One region of the Streptomyces sp. NPDC034043 genome, then DNA from elsewhere that is predicted to be linked to it. Evidence: riboswitches for the same ligand, from Rfam matches in the RefSeq annotation. Region 1 holds a riboswitch; the other holds the start of a gene.

Region 1 (7,724 bases):
GGCGGTCACCGCCTGCGCCGCGTTCCACACGTCGGAGAACCGGGCCGGGGTGACCTGGAGGTGCAGCTGCACGGAGGTGCAGGCGGCTTCCGGCACGATCGACCCGGTGCTCCAGGTCAGCCGCTCGACCCCGTCGATGTCGAGCCGGAAGTCCTCCCCCCGCATCATCAGGATCTGCTCGTTGAGCAGGGAGTAGCGGTCCACCGCCGAGAGGTTGGCCAGGGCCAGGTCCGCGCGGGAGATCGTGGGCAGGATCCCGATCATCACGACGCCCGCGTCGATCTCCACGGCCTGGCGGTGGGCGTAGTTCAGTCCGGCGCTCAGTTCCTCGGCGAGCTGGTCGAATACCCGCCCGTCGAGCCGGTGGGGGAGTACGTTCACCTCCAGGTTGAACATTCCGAGTTCCGTCTGGAAATCGGGGCTCGCAATCCGCTCCAGCACCTGTGCATTCACCATGCGCGGCATACCGTCGGCACCCGCGAGATTCAGCTCTATCTCCAGCCCCATCATGTTCTTGGGACGATCGAACCTCTTCTCCGCCAGAAGCCGCTCCAGCCCCTCCAGGCACTCGTGAAGCTTCCTCCGATACCGATGCCGATCGGACAGGTCGAATCCGCCTGCCACGACCTTCTCCCCCATCGAAGCGTCCCTCCTCGAGTGGCCGGGCCCAGAGCACCCGGGCGCGCGTTACGGTCGATGATGCCCAAGCACCGTGATCCATAACGCCGGAGCGGGGGCTTGGCGGGGAGCGCGCGCCGGTATGGCCAGATGGGCGCTCCGGCACATTCGCCTGGCAACCCACCGGATGCAAATTCCCCCTGGGTTTTGCCGATTTCACATTGGCGAAGCTTTCCAGCCGAGCACCTTTCCGGTAACCTTCCAGGTCAGCGCGGTCTGTCCACGCGCAACCGGCATGAATACCATGACAGCGGGTCCGGAAGGCGCCTTGCCGGCAATAGGCGGGACGGCTAGCCGAAACACTGTGTGAACACATGTCGTATAAACTCCGCAAACGAGGCAGAGAGTTGGCGCGCGGCCATTGCCCCAAGGCCCACCTCTGACCCCAGAATGCGACAGCTCCGTCCGCACTTTCCCCCGTACCACCGGTCTCCCAAGTGAGAGGCGACCCACCATGCCGCTGCATGTCCCCCCGGCTCCCGCGCCCGCCCTGCGCAGCGTCCTCGCGGCACTCGGTTCTCCCACCGCCGTCCACGAGGCACACACCCCCGCCCTGCGCGCGGTCCAGGGTCCGATGACCGCCGAACTCGCGCTCCCGGTCCACGTGCTCGACCGGCTGGGCGTGTCCGGCCACACGGCCGGCGGCCGCCCGCCCCGCACCCGTCTCACCGGCTGGCGGTTCCTGATCCGCAGCGGCGACCGCTTCATCGCGGCGGCCGACACCCGCCTGACCCCCGACGGCTGGGCCTTCTCCCACTTCTTCGAGGGCCCCTACGTCGCCGCCACCGAACGCGCCCTGCGCCAGGCGGAGTCGCTCGGCAAGGCCTACCAGCCCCGCCTGCTGTCGGTGCCCGAGCTGTACATGCTGACCCTGTGGCTGCACGGGGCGGTGGGCGCCGACGCCGCCGCCGGCCTCCCCGCCGCCGCCGACCTGCTGGTGCCGCTGGCCCCGGCGCCGCCCGGGATCGCGCCCTTCCGGCCGCACCCGGTCTCGGAGCTGCTGCCCGTACTGACCCACCGGCTGACCCGGACCGCCCCACCGGCCCCACCCACCCTGGCGGCCCCTGCGGCTTGACCCGGATCACCCATTCGGCCTAGTCCGCTCGGGTCAATGCGAACCACCCGAAATGACAGGGGAGTTGGCGTGAACCGCCCGCACGGGTGATGCGTCCTCATTCCAAGAGGACAGCTGCCGGGAAATACCTGCGAAGCAGCCGTCCTGGGGGAACACTGAGGACATCCTCCCCGCAGGTGCGGGGACGACCCAGGGGGACGGCCATGAATCACGCATCGAGCCGTAGCGAACAGACCACACCGCAGCGAAAGAACCCATCCATGTGCCAGCACCAGCCTGCCTGCCCGTCATCAGAATCCGCCGACCGGGAGGCCGCGCGCCCGGTGGCCAACCACCCGGAACAGGGCTGGAGCCTGCTGTGCAACGGCGTCCTGCTCTTCGAGGACACCGGTGAGCTGCTGCCGGACGGCCAGATCATCGCTCCGCACCGCCCGCTCGCGGTGGCCTAGGGCACCGCACGGCGCGGACGCACGGACGAAGAAGGGGCCGGTCCCGGAGCGCAATGCTCCGGGACCGGCCCCTTCACCCTGTCACCGGCCCGTCAGCGACGGGCCCGGCTGCCGTGTCAGTGGTCGTACTCGTCCAGCGGCGGGCAGGAGCAGACCAGGTTCCGGTCGCCGAAGGCGCCGTCGATCCGGCGCACCGGCGGCCAGTACTTCTCGGCGGCGGAGACGCCCCCGGGGAAGACGGCCTCGTCGCGGGTGTACGGGTGGTTCCACTCGCCGCCCAGCGCCGCGGCGGTGTGCGGGGCGTTGGCCAGCGGGTTGTCGTCCACCGGCCACTCACCGGCCGCGACCCGCTCGATCTCCGCACGGATCGCGATCATCGCGTCGCAGAAGCGGTCGATCTCGACGAGGTCCTCGGACTCCGTCGGCTCGATCATCAGCGTGCCGGCCACCGGGAAGGACATGGTCGGCGCGTGGAAGCCGTAGTCGATCAGGCGCTTGGCGATGTCGTCGACGCTCACACCCGTGGCCTTCGACAGCGGACGCAGATCGATGATGCACTCGTGCGCGACCAGGTCGCCCGGACCGGTGTAGAGCACCGGGTAGTGGTGCTCCAGGCGCTTGGCGATGTAGTTGGCGCCGAGCACCGCCACCTGGGTGGCGCGCTTGAGGCCCTCGCCGCCCATCAGGCGGACGTACGACCAGGAGATCGGCAGGATGCCCGCCGAACCCCACGGGGCGGCCGAGATCGGGCCGACGCCCGTCTCGGGGCCGGCGGCCGGCTGGAGCGGGTGGTTGGGCAGGTACGGGGCCAGGTGCGCCCGGACACCGACCGGGCCGACGCCCGGGCCGCCGCCGCCGTGCGGGATGCAGAAGGTCTTGTGCAGGTTCAGGTGCGAGACGTCGCCGCCGAAGTGACCCGGCTTGGCCAGGCCCACCAGGGCGTTCAGGTTCGCGCCGTCCACGTACACCTGGCCGCCGGCCTCGTGCACCTGGGCGCAGATGTCGGCGACGTGCTCCTCGAACACACCGTGCGTCGACGGGTAGGTGATCATGAGCACGGAGAGCTCGTCACGGTACTGCTCGATCTTGGCGCGCAGGTCGTCCGCGTCCACCTCGCCGTCGTCGGCGGTCTTGACGACGACGACCTTCATGCCGGCCATCACGGCGCTGGCGGCGTTGGTGCCGTGCGCGGAGGACGGGATGAGACAGACGGTGCGCTGCTCGTCGCCGTTCGCGCGGTGGTACGCGCGTACGGCGAGCAGACCGGCGAGCTCGCCCTGGGAGCCGGCGTTCGGCTGGATGGAGACCTTGTCGTAGCCGGTGACCTCGCAGAGACGTTCCTCCAGCTCGTTGATGAGCGTGAGGTACCCCTCGGCCTGCTCGACCGGGGCGAAGGGGTGCAGCTGGCCGAACTCGGGCCAGGTGACCGGCTCCATCTCGGTGGTCGCGTTGAGCTTCATGGTGCAGGAGCCCAGCGGGATCATGCCGCGGTCCAGCGCGTAGTCCTTGTCCGAGAGCTTGCGCAGGTAGCGCAGCATCGCGGTCTCGGAGCGGTGCTGGTGGAAGACCGGGTGGGTGAGGTACGCGTCCGAGCGCAGCAGCCCCTCGGGCAGCGTGTCGGCGGCGGTCCCGTCCAGGGCCTCGATGTCAGCGGTGACACCGAAGGCGGCCCAGACGGCCTCGAGGTCGGCGCGGCGCGTGGTCTCGTCGCAGGCGACCGAGACGTGGTCGGCGTCGACCCGGTACAGGTTGACCCCGCCCTCGCGGGCGGCGGCGACGACCTCGGCGGCCTTGCCGGGCACGCGGGCCGTGACCGTGTCGAAGAAGGAGCCGTGGACCAGCTCGACCCCGCCGGCCGTCAGACCCGCGGCGAGCAGCGCGGCGTAGCGGTGGGTGCGGCGCGCGATCGTCTTCAGGCCGTCCGGGCCGTGGTAGACCGCGTACATCCCGGCCATGACGGCGAGCAGCACCTGCGCGGTGCAGATGTTGCTGGTGGCCTTCTCGCGGCGGATGTGCTGCTCGCGGGTCTGCAGGGCCAGGCGGTACGCCTTGTTGCCGTCCGCGTCCACGGAGACGCCGACGAGGCGGCCGGGCAGCGAGCGGGCGTGCTTGGCCTGGACGGCCATGTAGCCGGCGTGCGGGCCGCCGAAGCCCATCGGGACGCCGAAGCGCTGGGTGGTGCCGACGGCGATGTCCGCGCCCAGCTCGCCCGGGGAGGTCAGCAGGGTCAGCGCCAGCAGGTCGGCGGAGACGGTGACGATCGCGCCGCGCTCGTGCGCCTGGTCGATGACCGGCTTGATGTCACGGACGGCGCCGGAGGCGCCCGGGTACTGGAGCAGCACGCCGAAGACACCGCGCTCGGCGATCTCGGCCGGGATGCCCTCGGACAGGTCGGCGACGACGACCTCGACGCCCGTGGGCTCGGCGCGGGTCTCGATCACGGCGATGGTCTGGGGCAGCGCGTCGGCGTCGACGAGGAAGACGCCGTCCTTGACCTTGCCCACGCGGCGGGCCAGCGACATGGCCTCGGCGGCCGCGGTGCCCTCGTCGAGCAGGGAGGCGCCGGAGGTCGGCAGACCGGTCAGGTCGGCGACGAGGGTCTGGAAGTTCAGCAGCGCCTCGAGGCGGCCCTGCGAGATCTCCGGCTGGTATGGGGTGTACGCCGTGTACCAGGCCGGGTTCTCCATGACGTTGCGCAGGATCACCGGCGGGGTGAAGGTCCCGTAGTAGCCGAGACCGATCATCGAGGAGAGCACCTGGTTGCGGTCGGCGAGCGAGCGCAGCTCGGCCAGCACCTCGGCTTCGGTGCGCGCCTCGGGCAGGTTCAGCGCCTCGGCGGTCTTGATCACATCCGGTACCGCGGCGGCGGTGAGCTCGTCGAGGGAGCCGTAGCCCACCTGGGCGAGCATCTTCGCCTGCGCTTCGGCGTCCGGGCCGATGTGACGCTGCTCGAAGGGGATGCCCCGCTCGAGCTGGGAGAGCGGAATGCGGTTGGCGGTCATAACGGAGGCCTCCTGGTCGTATGACCTGCGAGGGGCACCACGGCGCGGGCACCCGGACGGCCTCCCCCTCTGTCATCTCAACCTGAGAGCTTCACCGGAGCCGCGGGGTTCGCCCGAGAGCTCCGGCTTTCACCGTCGGTGAGGAGAAGCGCCGGTACTGCGGGTCCGGAGCCTGCCCCTGCTTTCCAGAGTGGCCTCGTCACGTGCGGTACGTATGCCTGAGAGATTCCGGGGAGGATTTGCTCCTTCGGCGCCTCCGTCGTACTCACTCGGAGGACTCTCCCGCACAGGGTCAACAGCCGTCACCCAGCCTACCAGCGAGGATCTCGACCCTCCCTCGAGTGGCCCCCTCTTCAAATATGCACTTTTGTAGTCATGACGGATGAGCTCTGCATCACTGCGACCGTACGGAGGGACCGTGCAGACCGACATCGATCCGCGCAGCCTGATCGGCCGCAAGGCGTTCGACCGCAACGGCGCCAAGATCGGCACCGTGGACGAGGTCTACCTCGACGACGCCACGGGCGTCCCGGAGTGGGCCGCCGTCCGGACGGGCCTCTTCGGCCGCGACGCCTTCGTCCCCCTGGAACCCAGCGAGGTGGTGGACGACGCCCTGCGCGTGCCCTTCGAACGCTCCCTGATCAAGGACGCCCCCGACTTCGGCGTCGGCCGCCACCTCTCCCCCGAACAGGAGCTCCAGCTCTACCACCACTACGGCCTCGACGTGGCCCTCCCCTCCGACTTCCAGCACCCCCACCCGCAGGACAGGCCCTAAGGGCCCTCCCCCACCAGGGGCAGCGGGTCCGAGGCCTCCAGCTCCGGGTCGTCCAGCCGGAAGGTGCGGACCCGGCCCGGGGGTGATCCGGGCTGCTCGAACCGTACGGTCACCCGGCCGACCCCGCTGCCCTGCACCCACCCCGGCCCGTACACCGCGTGCCGTACGTCGCTCCCGGCGGCCCAGTGCCGTACGGGAGCGGCCTCCGTGCCCTCCACGGCCTGCGCCGGTTCCTCGGGCGGCTCCGCATCCCCGGAGGACTCCGCAGGGTCCTCGCCGGCTCCTCCGGCCCCCGTGGCCCCGGCGCCGGCCGCCTCCTCCGCCTCCGCGGCCGCGGCCAGCGCGTGGGCGAACAGGTCCTCCTGGGTGTAGTCCGCGAGCCCCGTCACCCCCACCCCCAGCAGCCGCACGCCGCCGGTGGTGTCCACGCCCTCCAGCAGCCGCGCCGCAGCCTCCCGCACCACGGTCGCGTCGTCGGTGGGCCCCCGCAGCGTCTCCGAGCGGGTCAGGGTCGAGAAGTCGTACCGGCGGACCTTCAGGACGATGGTCCGCCCCGAGTGCCCCGAGCCGCGCAGCCGGCCCACGCAGCGGTCCGCGAGCCGCTGCACCTCGTTCCGGATCCGTACCCGGTCGTGCAGGTCCACGTCGAAGGTGTCCTCGACCGACACGGACTTCGCGTCGCGCTCCGCGACCACCGGCCGGTCGTCCAGACCCAGCGCCATCCGGTAGAGCCCCACCCCGTGCGCCCTGCCCACCATCCGCACCAACTCGTCCTCGCCCGCCTCGGCCAGCTCCCCCACGGTGGTGATCCCGGCCCGGCGCAGGTGTTCACCGGTGGCCGGCCCGACACCCGGAAGGGTGCGCACCGACATGGGCGCGAGGAGCTCGCGTTCGGTACCGGGCTCGATCAGCAGCAGTCCGTCCGGCTTGGCCTCCTCCGAGGCCACCTTGGCCAGCATCTTGGACCCGGCCAGTCCGACCGAGCCGCTGAGCCCCGTGAGCGCCAGGATCTCCGCCCGCAGACGCTCCCCCGTGGCGCGGGCGCTCTCCGAGTCGAAGGCGGCTCCGCCCGCCTCCAGGTCCACGAAGGCCTCGTCGAGGCTGAGCGGCTCCACGAGCGGCGACAGCTCCCGGAGCAGGCCCATGACCAGCTCGCTGACCTCGCGGTAGAGGGTGAAGCGCGGAATCAGGTACGCGCCGTTCGGGCAGAGCCGGCGGGCCTGCGCGGTCGGCATCGCCGAGTGCACCCCGAAGCGCCTGGCCTCGTACGAGGCGGTGGCCACGACCCCGCGCGGTCCGAGCCCTCCGACGATCACGGCCTTCCCGCGCAGGCTGGGCTTCGACGCCTGCTCGACGGAGGCGTAGAAGGCGTCCATGTCCAGGTGCAGGATGGTCGGCGCGGCTCTCACAGTACCGATGCTGCCCCATGCCACTGACAACGCGGTGATCCGTGGCCGCGGCCCGCGTCCCGCGTCCCGCCCCGGGGGGCGCGAGCGCGGGCGGGCTCAGACGGCCCGGTTCCGGCGGGCGGCCAGCTCGTCGGCCGGGTTGTGGCGGACCAGGGTCTCCCCGGTGTCCACGCGCTCGCCGTGCAGCTGGGACAGCGCGTTCTCGACGTCGCGCCAGACGACGCCCACCGCGATGCCGAAGACGCCCTGCCCGCCCTGGAGCAGGCTCACGACCTGGTCCGGCGAGGTGCACTCGTACACGGTCGCACCGTCGCTCATCAGCGTCATGCGCTCCAG
Region 2 (7,724 bases), on a different contig from region 1:
CGATCGAGAAGAGATCGAAAACGGAGATGGCCACTGGCGGACTCCCGGAACCTCCCCGCTGTGACGGGGAAACAACGACCCGTCCAGCTGCCTGCGGGGGTAGCGGGGGCAGCCGACGGATGGGCGGACTTTGCGGAGGTTTGGGCAAAGAGCGCCGGTGGGCGCCCTTGCCCTGCTATAGCAGCGTACGTCGTTCATGCGGGGGTCGGTCCCCGCGCCGGGGCGTTGCCCGGAGTGATTTCGGCCTCGGCCGCCCGGGACGGACGCCCGGCCGGGCGGGCCGCCTGGCCGGGGCCCGGTGGCGGTTCGGGCCGTGAAAAGGGGCCCGGCCCTGTGCGAGAACACGGCCGGGCCCCCAGGGCCGTCCTTAGAGCGACGGGTACAGCGGGAACTTCGCGGCCAGGGCCGAGACGCGCGCCTTGAGGTCGGCGGCGTCGTAGTCCGGCTTCAGCGCCTGCGCGATGATCTCGGCGACCTCGGTGAAGGCCTCGGCGTCGAAGCCGCGGGTCGCCAGGGCCGGCGTACCGATCCGCAGGCCCGAGGTCACCATCGGGGGCCGCGGGTCGTTCGGGATGGCGTTCCGGTTGACCGTGATGCCGACCTCGTGGAGGCGGTCCTCGGCCTGCTGGCCGTCCAGCTCGGAGTCGCGCAGGTCGACCAGGACCAGGTGCACGTCGGTGCCGCCCGTGAGGACGTCCACGCCCACGGCCTTGACGTCGTCCTGCACCAGGCGGGCGGCGAGGATCCTCGCGCCCTCCAGGGTGCGCTCCTGGCGCTCCTTGAACTCCGGCGAGGCCGCGACCTTGAAGGAGACGGCCTTGGCCGCGATCACGTGCTCCAGCGGTCCGCCCTGCTGGCCCGGGAAGACCGCGGAGTTGATCTTCTTGGCCAGCTCCTGCGTCGACAGGATGACACCGCCGCGCGGACCGCCGAGGGTCTTGTGCGTGGTGGTGGTGACGACGTGGGCGTGCGGGACCGGGTTCGGGTGCAGGCCCGCGGCGACCAGACCCGCGAAGTGGGCCATGTCGACCATCAGGTACGCGCCGACCTCGTCCGCGATCCGGCGGAACGCGGCGAAGTCCAGCTGGCGCGGGTAGGCGGACCAGCCGGCGACGATCAGCTGCGGCTTGGACTCCTTGGCGAGGCGCTCGACCTCGGCCATGTCCACCTGTCCGGTCTCGTCGACGTGGTACGGGACCACGTTGTAGAGCTTGCCGGAGAAGTTGATCTTCATGCCGTGGGTCAGGTGACCGCCGTGGGCCAGGTTCAGGCCCATGATCGTGTCGCCCGGCTTCAGCAGCGCGAACATCGCGGCGGCGTTGGCCTGCGCACCCGAGTGCGGCTGGACGTTCGCGGCCTCGGCGCCGAACAGCGCCTTGATGCGGTCGATCGCGATCTGCTCGACCACGTCGACGTGCTCGCAGCCGCCGTAGTAGCGGCGGCCGGGGTAGCCCTCGGCGTACTTGTTGGTCAGGACCGAGCCCTGGGCCTCCATGACGGCGACCGGAGCGAAGTTCTCCGACGCGATCATTTCCAGGGTCGACTGCTGGCGCACGAGCTCGGCGTCGACGGCGGCGGCGACGTCGGGGTCGAGCTCGTGGAGAGGGGTGTTCAGAACGGACATCAGGATCCCCTGGGGTCAGTTACCGGCGGTGAGGGCGGTGTACTCGTCGAAGGAGAGCGCGTCCTTCGGCTCCTCCGACAGGCGCACCTTGAACAGCCAGCCACCCTCGAAGGGAGCGGAGTTCACCAGGGCCGGGTCGTCCACGACGTCCTGGTTGAACTCGACGATCTCACCGGAGACGGGGGAGTACAGGTCGCTGACCGACTTGGTCGACTCCAGCTCGCCACAGGTCTCGCCCTCGGTGACGGTGTCGCCGACCGCGGGGAGCTGGGCGTAGACGACGTCACCGAGCGCGTTGGCGGCGAACTCCGTGATGCCGACCGTCGCGACGCCGTCCTCGGCGGCCGACAGCCACTCGTGCTCCTTGGTGTAACGCAGCTGCTGGGGGTTGCTCATGACCTGATTCTCCTGGATGCGGGGAGGTGGATACGAACGGTGGTCTTGCGGGCTGAGACGGTGGAGCCGGTACGAGGGCTACTTCTGCCGCTTGTAGAAGGGCAGGGCCACGACCTCGTAGGGCTCATGCGTACCGCGAATGTCGACGCCGACGCCGGAGGTGCCGGGCGCGGCGTGCGCCGCGTCGACGTACGCCATCGCGATCGGCTTGCCCAGCGTGGGGGACGGGGCGCCGGAGGTCACCTCGCCGACGACCTCGCCGCCGGCGACCACGGGGAAGCCGGCGCGCGGGACGCGGCGGCCCTCGGCGACCAGACCGACCAGCTTCCGCGGCGGCTTGGTGGCGGCGACCTCGGCGGCGGCCTCCAGGGCGGCGCGGCCGACGAAGTCGCCCTCCTTCTCGAACTTCACGACCCGGCCCAGCCCGGCGTCGAAGGGGGTGAGGGCGGTGGTCAGCTCGTGCCCGTACAGCGGCATGCCCGCCTCCAGGCGCAGCGTGTCGCGGCAGGACAGGCCGGCCGGCACCAGACCGGCGTCCTTGCCCGCCTCGGTCAGCGCCTGCCACAGCTCCACGGCGTGCTCGGGGGAGACGAACAGCTCGAAGCCGTCCTCGCCCGTGTAGCCGGTGCGGGCGATCAGCGCGGGCACGCCCGCGACGGTGCCCGGCAGGCCGGCGTAGTACTTCAGGCCGTCCAGGTCGGCGTCCGTGAGCGACTTCAGGATGCCGGGGGACTCCGGGCCCTGGACGGCGATCAGCGCGTACGCGTCACGGTCGTCGCGGACCTCGGTGTCGAAGCCGGCGGCGCGCTCGGTGAGCGCGTCCAGCACGACCTGGGCGTTGGAGGCGTTGGCGACGACCATGTACTCGGTCTCGCCGAGGCGGTAGACGATCAGGTCGTCCAGGATCCCGCCGTCCTCCTGGCAGATGTGCGTGTAGCGGGCGCGGCCGACGCCGACGGTGGAGATGTTCCCGACGAGCGCGTAGTCCAGGGCCTTCACGGCCTCCGGGCCGGTCAGGGTGATCTCGCCCATGTGGGACAGGTCGAACAGGCCGGCCTTGGTGCGCACGGCGTTGTGCTCGTCGCGCTCACTGGCGTAGCGCAGCGGCATGTCCCAGCCCGCGAAGTCGGTCATGGTCGCACCGAGCGAGCGGTGCAGCGCGTCGAGCGCGGTCAGGCGGGGGGCAGTGCTCATGGGTGTGGCTCCCGGGTCCCAGGGCATGACATGACGAGGAGGTTCCTCCCCATCTGTCATCGGAACCTGAGAGGTTCGCCGAGAGTTCCCGGAGGGGGAACGCCGACTTGCACCTTGGGTGGAGCACGCGCCGGGCCGTCGGGGACGGACGCGGCGGGGGCTCGCTTTTCAGATCTGCCTCATCCACGCGGTACGGGGCCTGAGAGATTCAAGGGAGGTACTTGCTCCTTCGGCGCCCGGGCACGGCCTCGCGGCCTGCCGGGACTCTCCCGCGCGGATTCAAGCGGCCGGTATGCAGTTTGGTGTCCAGATGGCGCACATCATTGCACGGGACGGGCGGGAGGGGGCAGTGGGGCCCGCAAGAACGTGCGGTCCGCGCGGTCCGCGGAGGCCGCCGCGCGCGCCGCCCGGCCGTCCGCGCTGTGGAACGTCCGCCCGCAACCGCGGCCGGCGGATTACCGTCTCTTTACATTCAGTGGGCATGGGGCCCTCGCGGCCCGATTCGGGGGGAGACGATTCACTGTGCGGAGGTTCGGAGTGGTGACGAGCACGGGCACGGTCGGGGCGGTCCCGGCGCCGCGGAGAGCGGCCCGCCCCGCGGCGGCCGGCGGTCCGGTGCGTGACCTGCGGGGACGGTCCGCGGGGCCGCACCGGCTCGGCTACGCCGCCGGGGACATCGTCGTGGTGTCCGGGCTTCCGGGCGGCGGCAAGAGCACCCTGATCAAGCGGGCCGCCGAGACCGGCATCGACTCCCAGGACACCCGCGAGCGCTGGGAGCGCCGCATGCCGTCCGCCCTGCCGTACGCGGTGTACCGGCCGCTGGTGCGCGCCGCCCACTACCGGGGGCTGTGGCGCGAGCTGCGCTCCGGCGCCTCTGTGGTGGTCCACGACTGCGGCACCCAGTCGTGGGTGCGGGCCCTGCTGGCCGCCGCCGCCCGGCAGCGGGGCCGGTCCCTGCACCTGCTGCTGCTCGACACCACCCCCGAGGAGGCCCTGGCCGGGCAGGCGGCGCGGGGCCGCCGGGTGTCGGCGTACGCCTTCGCCCGTCACCGGAGCGCGGTCGCCCGCCTCCTGGCCGCGGCCGAATCGGGCCGCCCCCCGCGCGGCTGCGCCACGGTCACCCTGCTGGACCGCCGGGCGGCCTCCGCCCTGAACCGCATCGCCTTCGACGCCTGAGGCGGCGTGTCCGCGGCGAGCCGCCCGCCCCGGCCCGCCACCGGAGGCCGAGGTAGCCTCGGGGCGACATCGGCGCGGAACAGGGAGAGCGGGCGCACATGACGGGCAACGGCTGGCCGGCGAACGAGTTGGAGCAGGTGCTCGGAGCGGTGCTCGGCCGGGCGGACGCCGGCCCGCAGATCCTGGAGGCGCTCGGCCGCAGCCGGGTCTGGGTGCCGCTGCCCCAGGGCGGCGGTCCCGACAGCACCTCCCTCGACCTCCCCACGATGCTGATCGGCGGCGAGGCGTACGTCCCCGTCTACAGCTCGGAGGCCCAGTTCCGCTTCGCCGCCGGCCCCGCCATGGACTTCGCGGTCGCCCCCGCGGTCGAGTTCGCCCGCGGCCTGCCCCCGCAGCTCGGCATCGCCCTGAACCCCGAGGGCGCCGTCGGGGTCCCGCTGTCCCCGGCCGCCGTCGCGGAGCTGTGCCGCACCGGCCGTACCGAGCTCGACGGCCCGGCCGCCGGCGGCCGCGTCCGGCTGTTCGAACCCGACTGGCAGGACGACCCGGTGGACTTCCTCGCCGCCGCCGCCGACGAGTTCAGGGCCACCGGAGCGGTCGCGGCCGCCCACCGCTGCCTCGCCAGCGTCGAGGGCGGCGACCCCCAGCTCTTCATCGGTGTCCGGCTGACGGGATGGGATCCCGAGGCGCGGAACGCCCCGCTGGAGGCGCTCGGCCGCGCCCTGGCCCGCGTACCGGCGCCCTGGCCGGTGCAGCTGATCCTGCTGGACGCCGCCGAGGACCCGGTCACGGACTGGATTCGTGAGCGCGTACGCCCCTTCTACCTGCCGTAGCGCCGCTTAAGCTGGTCGGGACGTGTGGACGACGGGCGGAAGAAGACGAAGAGGGGTACCGGGTGAGTGCGTCAGGCACGGCCGCGGCCGGGCAGGTCGAGCACATGCTGCGCCAGGTGACTCCCGGGCGCTATGAGAGCTACGAGTCATTCCTGCGCGCCCTCGCCGAGGGCAGGCTGTGGATGCTGCTGTGGCAGGGGCAGCCGGGCTCGCCGGACGCCCAGTACGGCGGCATGGAGGTCGAGGGGCTGGGCTACGCCCCCTGCGTGACCTCCCCGCAGGAGCTGGCCGCGAGCGGCTGGAACCGCGGCTACGAGGTCGTCACCGGCCGGGACATCGCCCGCGCCCTGTACCCGGACCGCTGGGGGCTGTGGGTCAACCCGCACGCCCAGGGCGGCGGCCTCGGCGTGCCGTGGGCCGACCTGCGCCGGGTTGCCACCGGCCTGGACCGGATGCCCGCGGGGCCGCTGCGGCTGTCCGAGCCGGCTCTGGAACTCCCGCAGTTCTACGGGCTGCTGACCCAGCACGCGCACCGGACGCCGGCCGTGAGGTCGCTGCGCCGCGCCTGGGTGCAGCCCTCGCTCGGGTCGGCGTACCTCGCGGTGGGACTGGACCTGTACGACGCCTCGGCGCCCGCGCTGGAATCCGTACGGGAGATGATGCGCCAGTCGGTCGGCGCCGTGCCCGAGGGAGTTCCGGTGTGCACGGTCGCGCTGGCGGACGAGCACGATCCGGTGGCGATGTGGCTGCGTGCGCAGACCCGGCCCTTCTACGACCGCGAGGGGCAGGCGGCCGCCTACTGAGCCGCTCCAGGGGCTCCGGGGGCGCGTTCCCCGAGCTGCCTACAGGGATTTCCCGGGTGCGCCCGGACCCTGAGACGGACCCGTCCGACGGACACCGGGCCGCCGGGAACCATGGTTCCCGGCGGCTTCGCCTTGTCCGGATATCGCCGCAGACGGGCGTCCAATTGACGCGGTACTCCACTGAGTTGGCCTTGATGTCCGTTTGCGTACCGAACGGACGGTCTTGCTCCGCTGAGCCGTCAGCGGAGTCCGGATAACGGGAACCACGGCCTCAGATCACGGTTGCGCATCCATTCATCTGCGGGTCTGGCGGCTGGTCGAGCGCCCGATGAAGACTCCCCACCCAAGAGCCGGTCAGTCCTCGCGGACGCGGTTCGGCACGTGGTTCCGCCGTTCGTCCCGACACGGCGCACCCGTACTTCCCGCACCTCAGCCGCACCGCACCGCCCGCACCGCACCCTGCTCCACCCACAGCACGGCCGCACCGCCAGCACTGCCAGCACCTCGCACCTCGTACGCGTTCACGTGCCCCGAGCACTCGAGCGCCACTCCGCACCAACGCCGCCACAGCGGCGGGCATGGGCCGACCCACCCGTCGGCCGAGAGGGGTCCCCACCACGATGACGGCACCACTGCACGACACGAGCGCGGAAACACCCGCACCCGTGTCCGTAGCCGACGTCCCTGCCAAGGCCATCGAAGGCCGCTCGCCCGGCCGCATCGCCTGGATGCGGCTCAAGCGCGACAAGGTCGCGCTGACCGGCGGCGTGATCGTGATCCTCCTGATCCTGGTGGCGGTCTTCGCGCCGCTGATCGTGAACCTGCTGGGCCACGACCCCAACGAGTTCCACGAGGACATGATCGACCCGGACCTGGGCACGCCGCTCGGCTCCTTCGGCGGCATCAGCTCCGACTTCCTGCTGGGCGTCGAACCGACCAACGGGCGCGACGTGTTCAGCCGGATCGTCTACGGCGCCCGCATCTCGCTGGTCGTCGCCTTCCTGGCGGCCTTCGTCTCGGTCGTCCTCGGCAGCCTCCTGGGCGCCCTCGCCGGCTTCCTCGGCGGCTGGGTGGACGGGATCATCAGCCGCCTGATGGACCTGCTGCTGGCCTTCCCGCAGCTGCTGTTCACCATCGCCCTGGTCTCCGTCGTCCCCAACTCCTTGTGGGGGTTCGAGGGTTCGGGCGTCCGCATGGGCGTGCTCATCCTCGTCATCGGCTTCTTCGGCTGGCCGTACATCGGCCGCATCGTCCGGGGCCAGACGATCTCCCTGCGTGAACGCGAGTACGTCGAGGCCGCGCGCAGCCTCGGAGCCGGCCGCGGCTACATCCTGATCAAGGAGCTGCTGCCGAACCTGGTCGCGCCGATCCTCGTCTACGCCACGCTGATCATCCCGACCAACATCCTGACCGAGGCGGCCCTCAGCTTCCTGGGCGCCGGCGTGAAGCCGCCCACCGCTTCGTGGGGAAAGATGCTCTCCGACGCCGTCCCCATCTACCAGGACGACCCCATGTACATGGTGGTCCCCGGCATGACGATCTTCATCACCGTCCTGGCGTTCAACCTCTTCGGGGACGGGCTGCGTGACGCACTCGACCCCAAGGGCAGCTGAACCGCTTCTTCGATTCACCACCTATGGAGGTTGGACAACCGTGATCCGCAGAAAGCAGGCTCTCGCGATCACCGCCGTGATCGCC

The links. A riboswitch is a leader RNA that binds a small molecule or an ion and turns the genes downstream of it on or off. The one in region 1 is predicted to bind glycine.
Region 2: linked by a shared signal. The riboswitch ahead of gcvT (glycine cleavage system aminomethyltransferase GcvT) and the one ahead of gcvP (aminomethyl-transferring glycine dehydrogenase) in region 1 are both predicted to bind glycine.

Annotation. Positions count from the first base shown of each region.
Region 1 is NZ_JBVISF010000001.1:8,782-16,505, reverse strand. It holds gene ACZ51S_RS00080 (glutamate-cysteine ligase family protein) at 1-639, opposite strand, end outside; gene ACZ51S_RS00075 (hypothetical protein) at 1,133-1,753, shown strand; gene ACZ51S_RS00070 (DUF5999 family protein) at 2,014-2,202, shown strand; gene gcvP (aminomethyl-transferring glycine dehydrogenase) at 2,319-5,204, opposite strand; glycine riboswitch at 5,401-5,499, opposite strand; gene ACZ51S_RS00060 (PRC-barrel domain-containing protein) at 5,623-5,979, shown strand; gene ACZ51S_RS00055 (DNA polymerase IV) at 5,976-7,388, opposite strand; gene ACZ51S_RS00050 (MerR family transcriptional regulator) at 7,485-7,724, opposite strand, start outside.
Region 2 is NZ_JBVISF010000011.1:78,685-86,408, reverse strand. It holds gene ACZ51S_RS24870 (L-serine ammonia-lyase) at 1-34, opposite strand, end outside; gene glyA (serine hydroxymethyltransferase) at 368-1,624, opposite strand; gene gcvH (glycine cleavage system protein GcvH) at 1,640-2,020, opposite strand; gene gcvT (glycine cleavage system aminomethyltransferase GcvT) at 2,099-3,214, opposite strand; glycine riboswitch at 3,393-3,496, opposite strand; gene ACZ51S_RS24850 (AAA family ATPase) at 3,755-4,390, shown strand; gene ACZ51S_RS24845 (enhanced serine sensitivity protein SseB) at 4,489-5,223, shown strand; gene ACZ51S_RS24840 (enhanced serine sensitivity protein SseB C-terminal domain-containing protein) at 5,286-6,026, shown strand; gene ACZ51S_RS24835 (ABC transporter permease) at 6,647-7,639, shown strand.